One region of the Massilia sp. R2A-15 genome, then DNA from elsewhere that is predicted to be linked to it. Evidence: predicted binding sites of a transcription regulator. Region 1 holds the regulator's gene; the other holds the start of a gene.
The links. Region 1 encodes LexA, which represses DNA repair genes until DNA is damaged. Its sites were predicted from a motif close to ACTGTATNNNNATACAGT; they were not measured.
Positions count from the first base shown of each region.

Region 2: a site for LexA is predicted at 2,323-2,340, ahead of dinB (DNA polymerase IV). Genes of this name have one in related genera too.

Region 1 covers NZ_CP131935.1:2,901,677-2,906,197, reverse strand. The annotation lists gene Q4S45_RS13420 (sel1 repeat family protein) at 1-738, shown strand, start outside; gene Q4S45_RS13415 (sel1 repeat family protein) at 831-1,619, shown strand; gene lexA (transcriptional repressor LexA) at 1,724-2,362, opposite strand; gene Q4S45_RS13405 (DUF29 domain-containing protein) at 2,534-3,022, shown strand; gene rpsF (30S ribosomal protein S6) at 3,141-3,533, shown strand; gene priB (primosomal replication protein N) at 3,562-3,855, shown strand; gene rpsR (30S ribosomal protein S18) at 3,887-4,177, shown strand; gene rplI (50S ribosomal protein L9) at 4,204-4,521, shown strand, end outside.
Region 2 covers NZ_CP131935.1:4,217,122-4,221,642, reverse strand. The annotation lists gene Q4S45_RS19430 (TonB-dependent receptor) at 1-1,535, shown strand, start outside; gene Q4S45_RS19425 (transposase) at 1,669-2,256, shown strand; gene dinB (DNA polymerase IV) at 2,417-3,430, shown strand; gene Q4S45_RS19415 (recombination-associated protein RdgC) at 3,549-4,445, shown strand.

The sequences.
Region 1 (4,521 bases):
TTCGGCGCCGCCGGTGCGGATGAACTGTCTGACGCTGCCGCTGCGCTGAACGCCAAGAACTATCCCCAGGCCCTGGCCTTGTATTCCCGCCTGGCCGGTGCCGGCAACCCCGAGGCGATGCTGCGCCTGGGCGAGATGTACTGGTACGGCGAAGGCGCGCCGCTCGACCGCGCCAAGGGCGATGCCCTGTTCGCCCAGGCCGCCGCCGCAGGCAACCAGGCTGCCGTCGCGGCCACCAGCCTCAGTCGCGACCGCCAGCAGCGGCTGGCCGACATCGCCTACTGGACCACCGGCTACGATGGCGCGGACCTGGTCGCCGGCAAGTTCAACTGCGTGGCGCCGGAGTTTCCTGAGTTCTCCCAGACCAAACGGGCGGTGACGGCGACCAGCGAGGCCGCCGACGCTTACACAGCCTGCTATAACGGCTTCATCGACCATCTCCAAAGCGTCATGCCGCCCGGAAAGGCCATCCCGGAAGCCGTGACGCTGCTGATGAGCGAGCAGGAACTACGCCAGGCCACCGAGCATCTGGGCAAGGTCTATGCGGCGGTTGCGGCCCGCGCCAAGCTGACGGCCGACCAGACACTCGAGAAGCGCGACAAATGGATGGCGAAAACCACCGATTACCTGACGACCCAGAAACTGCGCGAAAAACAGTACCTGGACGACATGGAAAGGCAGCGCGTGTCGAACAACGGGGCGATCGACATCGCGACCCGCGCGCAGCCCAGGAAGTAGGGGCGGCCTGTCGGCGACCGTTTGCCTCGAGCCAGCTTGAAATGCACCAAAAAAAGCGAAACTTTTAATCACCCTCAGGCATGGAGAACAGCATGAAACGATTCATTGCGGGCGTGTTCCTTATCGCGGGCGCGGCTACTGCTTGCGCAGCCGATCTCTCCGACGCGGCGAAAGCCTTGAACGGCAAGGATTATCGACAGGCGCTGGCGCTGTACACGCAGCTGGCGAACGCCGGCAATCCCGAGGCCGAGTTGCGCCTTGGTGAAATGTACTGGTACGGGGAGGGCGCGCCGCTCGATCGCGAGAAGGGCGACGCCCTGTTCGCCAAGGCTGCGGCGGCCGGTCATCCGGGTGCTGTCGCGGCGACCCGCCTGACCGGGCAACGCCAGCAGCGTCTGGCCGACATTTCGTACTGGACCACCGGTTACGACGGCGCCGACCTGGTTGCCGGCGAATTCAACTGTGTACAGCCAAAGGCTCCCGACGTGTCGCGGACCAAGAGCGAGATTGGCAAAGTGAGCGCTGCGTTCGAGGCCTACCGGGCCTGCTACAACGGCTTCATCAGCAATCTCGAAAGCGTCTTGCCGCCGGCTAAGCGCATCCCCGAGGATATTGCGCTGCTGATGAGCGAGCAGGAACTCGGCCAGGCGAGGGAGCACCTCGGCAAGGTGTATGCCGCAGTGGCGGAGCATGGCAAGCAAACCGCCGCGCAGGTGATGGCGTCGCGCGAAGCGTGGATGTTGCAGACCACCGCGTACCTGACCACCGAGAGCAATCGCTGGGAACAGCGCATGGCGGACATGGACCGGTACAGGCGCGACCACGCCATCTGGCGCGACTGGACGATCCGCAATGCGCCAGCTGTCACGATCCCAAAATAGCCATCAGCGATTTCAAGCGGCCCCGTAGCGAACGAAAATGTTCCGGGCGCTGCCGGCGCGGCGGATCGAGCCCGGTCTCGCTGAACTCGTGCCCACCGCCAGGATCAGTGCCAGGTGCGCATCAGGCCGACGGCGAGGCCCTCGAGGGCGAAGTCGTCCACCGAGGGATCGACCTTGATCACCTTGAAGTCCGGGTTCTCCGGCAACAACTCAATCAGCGATCCGGTCTTGCGGTAGCGCTTGACGGTGACGTCGTCGCCGATGCGCGCGACCACGATCTGGCCGTTCTTCGCGCTGTCGATTTTCTTCACCGCCAGCAGGTCGCCATCCATGATGCCGGCGTCGCGCATCGACAGGCCGCGCACCTTCAGCAGGAAGTCCGGCTTGGAGGAGAACATCGACGGATCGACGCTGTAAGTGGCTTCGACATGCTCGAGCGCGAGGATCGGCGAGCCGGCGGCAACGCGGCCGACCAGCGGCAGCGACATCATCAGCGTGGGCGGCGGCATGGGCATCGGCTCGGGATTGGCGGCGCCGACCAGGCGGATGCCGCGCGAGGTGCCCGGCGCGATTTCGATGGCGCCTTTGCGCGCCAAGGCTTGCAAATGCTCCTCGGCGGCGTTGGCCGATTTGAAGCCCAGTTCGTTGGCGATCTCGGCGCGGGTCGGAGGAAAGCCGGTGTTCTCGATTGCATCCCGAATCAGGTTAAGGATCTGTTCTTGCCGTGCGGTGAGCTTGATCATTGGGGTGCGGGTGCTGGTTATATGAACAGACTGTATTTTTGTACAGTATTTCGGCGAATGCAAGGGAAATTCACAAAAAACCGCATGAAGACCGGATTTTGTTCGATTTGAGGTGGGCGCCCATCACGCCGGCGCGGGCTTTTGGTGCTATCTTGGGAGCAGGAGGTCGTTATGCTTGAACTCAAATCGGATCGATCCCAGCGCGCAGATTATGATCAAGATCTGATGCTGTGGTACGAACAACAGCACGCCTTGCTGCGCCAGCGCCGCCTTGCCGAGTTGGACGTGGATCACCTGATTGAGGAACTGGATGACGCCATGGGTAGTCTTCGCAAGGAGCTCGCTAGCCGCTTGGAAGTGTTGATCATTCATTTACTCAAATGCGAATACCAGCCCGAACGCAAGTCACGCAGCTGGCTGGGTACGATCCATGAACAGCGCTCCGCGCTGGCTTTGCTGCTGGAAGAAAGTCCTAGCTTGGCGCCACTAGCGATGCAGGCGGCCGAAAAGAGCTATCCGCGGGCTGTTCGTGGCGCTTCCGTGCAAACCGGACTGGACCGAAAGATTTTCCCCGCGGCGATTCCCTATTCGCGCGACCAGTTGTTCGATGACGATTTCGTGCCTGCTCCGTCCAATTTCCCCGCGCCGCGCGCACCCTGACGCCACAAACCCGTTGCCACGGGCGCCACTCCCGCGCTATAATTGCCGGCTTTCCCTTCCCACACTCGTCTTGACGCCGAGGTGGGCTTTTGTTTTAAACGTCCCTAAGGAGTTATGCATGCGTCATTATGAAATCGTTTTTATCGTCCATCCGGACCAAAGCGAGCAAGTCCCGGCGATGATCGAACGTTACAAGGCCAGCGTCACCGCGCGCGGCGGTAACATCCATCGCGTCGAAGACTGGGGCCGTCGTCAGATGGCTTACTCGATCCAGAAGCTGCCTAAGGCACACTACATCTGCATGAACATCGAGTGCGACAACGAGACCCTGGTGGAACTCGAAACCGCATTCAAATTCAATGATGCCGTGCTGCGTCACCTCACCGTTAAGATGAAGAAGGCTGAAACCGCGCCGTCGCCGATGATGAAGTCGGTACAACGTGAAGACGCAGCCAAGAGCCACCGCTCGGAAGCTCCGGCCGCCGCAGTAGCACCTGCAGCCGCTGCCTGATTTTCGGCTGGAACCTTAAGCTGGTGAAGTGAATCAACTTCAGTTTGTAGCATCGATTTCGGAGCGCGACGTATTGCGCTACACCCCGGCCGGCGTGCCGATCGTGTCCGCCACCCTGACGCATAGTTCGCAGCAGGTGGAAGCAGGGGTGCCAAGGTTGACCGAGTTTGAAATTGCCGCGCTTGCCGCGGGCGAAATTTCAGGGCGGTTTGCACGGGCCGAGTTGGGCGCAGCGCACCAGTTCACGGGATTTCTGGCCAAAAAGAATCGCAACAGCAAAGCGCTGGTGTTTCACATCATTGATTTCAGTGCCGCCGCCTAAGCGGGGTACTTTTTAGATACAGGAGCCTAAAATGGCATTCGGTAAAAAATTCGACAAGAACAAGCTCAAGCTTAAAGAAAAGCGCAAACAACAGAACCCACTGTTCAAGCGTAAGAAATTCTGCCGCTTCACCGCAGCCAACGTGGAGCAGGTCGACTACAAAGACGTCGACACCCTGAAGGACTTCGTCCAGGAAAACGGCAAGATCATGCCAGCACGCCTGACCGGCACCAAGGCGCACTACCAGCGCCAGGTTGACACCGCCATCAAGCGCGCACGCTACCTCGCGCTGCTGCCATACACCGACCTGCACCACGCTTAATCGCTGCAGAGAACCTGGAGAAAAATATGCAAATCATCCTGTTAGAAAAAGTCGTTAACGTCGGCAACCTCGGCGACGTCGTCAAAGTCAAAGACGGTTACGCACGTAACTTCCTGATCCCGCAAAAGATGGCCCGCCGCGCCACCGCATCGGCTGTCGCCGAATTCGAAGTCAAGCGCGCCGAACTGGAAAAGGCCGCCGCCGCCAAGCTGGCAGCGTCGCAAGCCCAGGGCGAGAAACTGTCCGGCATGACCATCGCCATCGCTCAAAAAGCGGGCGTCGATGGCCGTCTGTTCGGTTCCGTTACCAACTTCGACATCGCCGAAGCGCTGACGAAGCAAGGT
Region 2 (4,521 bases), 1.3 Mb from region 1:
TCAAGCGCGGCGAACTGGAAGGCTACAACGAGCACGCCGAGCGCCTGCAGCTGCTGTACTCGCCGAACACCACGTTCAACGCCCTGTTCAATGTGCACCAGCGCATGACGACCGGCAGCGCGCGCCTGTTCCGCGCCAACCTGATCAAGAAGGGCACCAACGACTTCGTCGACGGCTTCGATCCGGACAAGATCGTCACCAATGGCCAGAACTTCCAGAACCTCAAGACCAACGGCGCCAACGCGCGCCTGTCGTGGGACCTGGGCGCGATCAAGCTGTTCTCGGTCACCGGCTACGAGCACGTCGACCACTACTTCAGCCGCGGCGACATCGACGGCGGCACGCCGGCCGGCCCGGGCTTCATCCCGTTCCAGGTCGAAACCGGTGGCGGCATCACCGGCCTGAAGCAGTACAGCCAGGAATTCCGCGCCGAGTCGAAAGCGGCCGGCCCGCTGAACTGGCAGGCCGGCGTGTACTACTTCAATGAAGACGCGAACGGCTACAGCAACAACTTCAACAGCACCACCGGCGCACAGACCTCGCACCTGGCCAGCCACCAGAAGAACACCGCGTGGGCGGCCTTCGGCTCGCTGAACTACGCGGTCAGCGACGCATTGACCGTGCGCGGCGGCCTGCGCTACACCAACGACCAGAAGGATTTCGGCACGGTGGAAGCGGTCAATGTGGTGCAGATCGGCCCAAGTTCGGTCAACGAGAGCAAGCACAAGGTCAATTGGGACCTGAGCGGCACCTACAAGCTCGACAAGGACGTCAACCTGTACGCCCGCGTGGCGACAGGCTTCCGCGCGCCGAGTATCGCCGCCGCATCGGCTGCGGTGCCGATCACCGTGGCCGACGCCGAGACCATCACCTCGGTCGAAGCCGGCGTCAAGGCCGACCTGCTCAATCGCCGCGCGCGCGTTGCGTTCAGCCTGTACGACTTCGACGTCAAGAACCAGCAGCTGACGGTCGTCGGTGGCAATTCGAACGTGAACCGCCTGATCAACGCGGCCAAGACCAAGGGCCGCGGCGCCGAACTCGATTTCGAAGGCTTCGTCACCAGCGACTTCAAGGTCAGCGCCGGCGGCAGCTACAACTTCACCGAGATCCGCGATCCTAGCCTGTCGATCGCCAACTGCGGCGCGAAGTGCACGCCGCTCGACCCTGTGAACAGCGCCGGCCGTGCGATCATCGACGGCAACCCGCTGCCGCAGGCGCCGCGCTGGACCGTCAATGCATCGGCGCGCTACCAGTGGAACCTGGCCGACGGCCAGCTGTATGCGCTGACCGACTGGTCGTACCGCAGCAAGATCAACTTCTTCCTGTACGAGTCGGTCGAGTTCACTGGCAAGGCGCTGACCGAAGGCGGCCTGCGCGTGGGCTACATCTTCGGCAACGGCAAGTATGAAGTGGCCGCGTTCGGCCGCAACATCCTCGACACCCGCCGCATCACCGGCGGCATCGACTTCAACAACCTGACCGGCTTCATCAACGAGCCGCGCACGGTGGGCGTCCAGTTCAAGGGCAACTTCTAATTTGCGTTGGGGGTCAGGTCCGTCGGACCTGCGCCTCCTGCAGCATCGGGGTCAGGTTCTGCGAACCTGACCCCATTTTTTTGAACTCATCAGCAAATCGCGCGTCCAACATTGCTCTCCGACGGAGCATGCCATGCCAAGACCGACCCGCGTCGATTTTCCCGGCGCAATCCACCACATCACATCACGCGGCGATCGCCGGGAAACCATTTACCGCGACGACATCGACCGGCAGAACTGGCTGCGCGTACTTTCCGGTGTTTGCTCTAAATACGCGTGGTCGGTGCATGCGTTCTGCCAAATGGGTAATCACTATCATCTGGTCGTCGAGATGGCCGAAGCCAACTTGGCGCGCGGCATGCGTCAGTTGAACGGGCTTTACACCCAACGCTTCAACTATCGCCATGCAGGCTCGGGCCACGTTTTTCAGGCGCGCTACCATTCCGAGCTGGTTCACCGGCAGGCGCATCTGATTGAACTGATGCGCTATGTCGTGCTCAATCCCGTGCGTGCAGGCATCGTGGGAGCGCCCGGCGATTGGCCGTGGAGCAGTTTTGCGATGACCAGTGGAGTTTTACCCGCGCCGCGCTGGTTGCAGATAGATTGGGTGCTGAGTCAGTTCTCCGGTGAGCGAGACGAAGCGATCCATGCCTATCGACGCTTCGTGATGGAAGGTGCGGCATCGGGATTGGGCGCCCGACACGATTTGGCGGCCGACTGAAAATGGGGTCAGGTCCGCAGGACCAGACCCCCGCGCCAACTTGCAATAAAGCTCGTTTCGGTGAATACTGTATGCATTTACAGTAGTTCGTCCCCGCGTGAACGCTCCGGCCCGAAAAATCATCCACTGCGACTGCGATTGCTTCTACGCTTCGGTCGAGATGCGCGACGATCCGTCCCTGCGCGACGTGCCGCTCGCCGTCGGTGGCCGCCCCGACCAGCGCGGCGTCGTCGCCACCTGTAACTACGAGGCGCGCCGCTACGGCATTCATTCGGCCATGGCCACCGCCCAAGCCCTCAAGCTGTGCCCCGACCTGGTGGTCATCCCGCCGAACATGGAGAAATACCGCGCCGCCTCGCGCCAGATCCTGGCCATCTACGGCGACTACACCGACCTGGTCGAACCGCTCTCGCTCGACGAAGCCTACCTCGACGTCTCCAATTCGCCGCACTGCAAGGGCAGCGCCACCCTGATCGCGCAGGAGATCCGTCAGCGCATTTTTGACACCGTCGGCATCACCGCCTCCGCCGGCGTGGCGCCCAACAAGTTCGTCGCGAAGATCGCCAGCGACTGGAACAAGCCCGACGGCCTGTGCCTGGTGCGCCCCGACGAGGTGGACGGTTTCGTGGCCGCGCTGCCGGTCAAGAAGCTGTTCGGCGTCGGCAAGGTCACCGCGGCGAAATTGAACGGTCTTGGCGTGCAGACTTGCGACGACCTGCGCGGCTGGACCATGCTGGAACTGCAGCACCATTTCGGCAGCTTCGGCGCGCGCCTGCACGACCTGTGCCGCGGCATCGACAACCGCGTCGTGTCGAACGAGCGCGAACGCAAGTCGGTCAGCGTCGAGGAGACCTACACGCCCGATGTGCCCGACCTCGCCGCCTGCCTGGCGCTGCTGCCCGAGCTGCACGAGAGCCTGCTGGGACGCATCAAGCGGGCCGGCGCCGAGCGCCACGTGCACAAGCTGTTCGCCAAGATCAAGTTCGCCGATTTCACGCAGACCACGGTCGAATGCGTCGGCATCACGCCCGATCCCGCCCAGTACGCGCGCCTGATGGAAACCGGCTTCCTGCGCCGGAACATGCCTGTGCGCCTGCTCGGCCTGGGCGTGCGGCTGGGTGAGGAGGAGACGCTGGCGCAGCTGTCCCTGTTCGCCGATGGCGCAGAACTCTGAGGCGCGCGCAAGACCCAGTTCAAGTAAACATTTTCTACCCAACAGCGACGATTCCCGGCTCATGCGAGCGTGTAGAATGTCGTTCCTTCTGTAATGCTGACACAATCGGATAACAATTATGTGGTTTAAGAATCTCCAGATTTACCGCCTGCCCGCACCATGGAATTTCACGCCTGAGCAACTCGAAGCGGCCCTCGCGCCGAACAGCTTCGTGCCCGCCACCAGCAACGAACTGCTGCGCCAGGGCTGGGACAAGCCGCGTCCGAACGGCGGCCTGGTCCACGTCGTCAACAAGCAGATGCTGATCCAGCTGGGCACCGAAAAGAAGCTGCTCCCAGGCTCGGTCATCAACCAGGTAGCCAAGGCCAAGGCGGCCGAACTGGAAGAAGCACAAGGTTTCGCGCCAGGCAAGAAGGCGATGAAGGAATTGAAAGAGCGCGTGGCCGACGAACTGCTGCCGCGCGCGTTCAGCATCCGCAGCAACGTGTACACCTGGATCGATCCGGTGAACGGCTGGCTGGTGGTCGATGCGGCCAGCCCGGCCAAGGCCGACGATGTGATCAAGCTGCTGTTGAAAGCAGTCGACAAGCTGCCACTCGAGAGCCTGCGCGTGCAGCGCTCGCCGGTTGCGGTGATGACGGCGTGGCTGGAGACGGACGAGGCGCCGGTCGGCTTCACGGTCGATCAGGATACCGAGCTGCGCGCCACCGGCGAGAGCAAGGCTGCGGTGCGCTACGTGAAGCACGCGCTGGAAGCGGACGACATCCGCCGCCACATCGCAGCCGGCAAGCAGTGCACGCGCCTGGCGATGACGTGGAACGACAAGATCTCGTTCGTGCTGACCGAGTCGCTGGCGATCAAGGGCATCAAGCCGCTCGACGTGATCAAGGAAAACGACGCGTCGACCCGCAACGACGACGAGCGCTTCGACAACGACATGATGATGATGACGGGCGAACTGGCGCAGATGATGGCCGACGTCGTCGAAGCGCTGGGCGGCGAAGCGACGGCGTAAGCCGAAGTGAAGGGGTCTGGTCCTGCGGACCTGACCCCATTTTGGAACGTCCACGCGAAGATGGGGACTCGGCGTC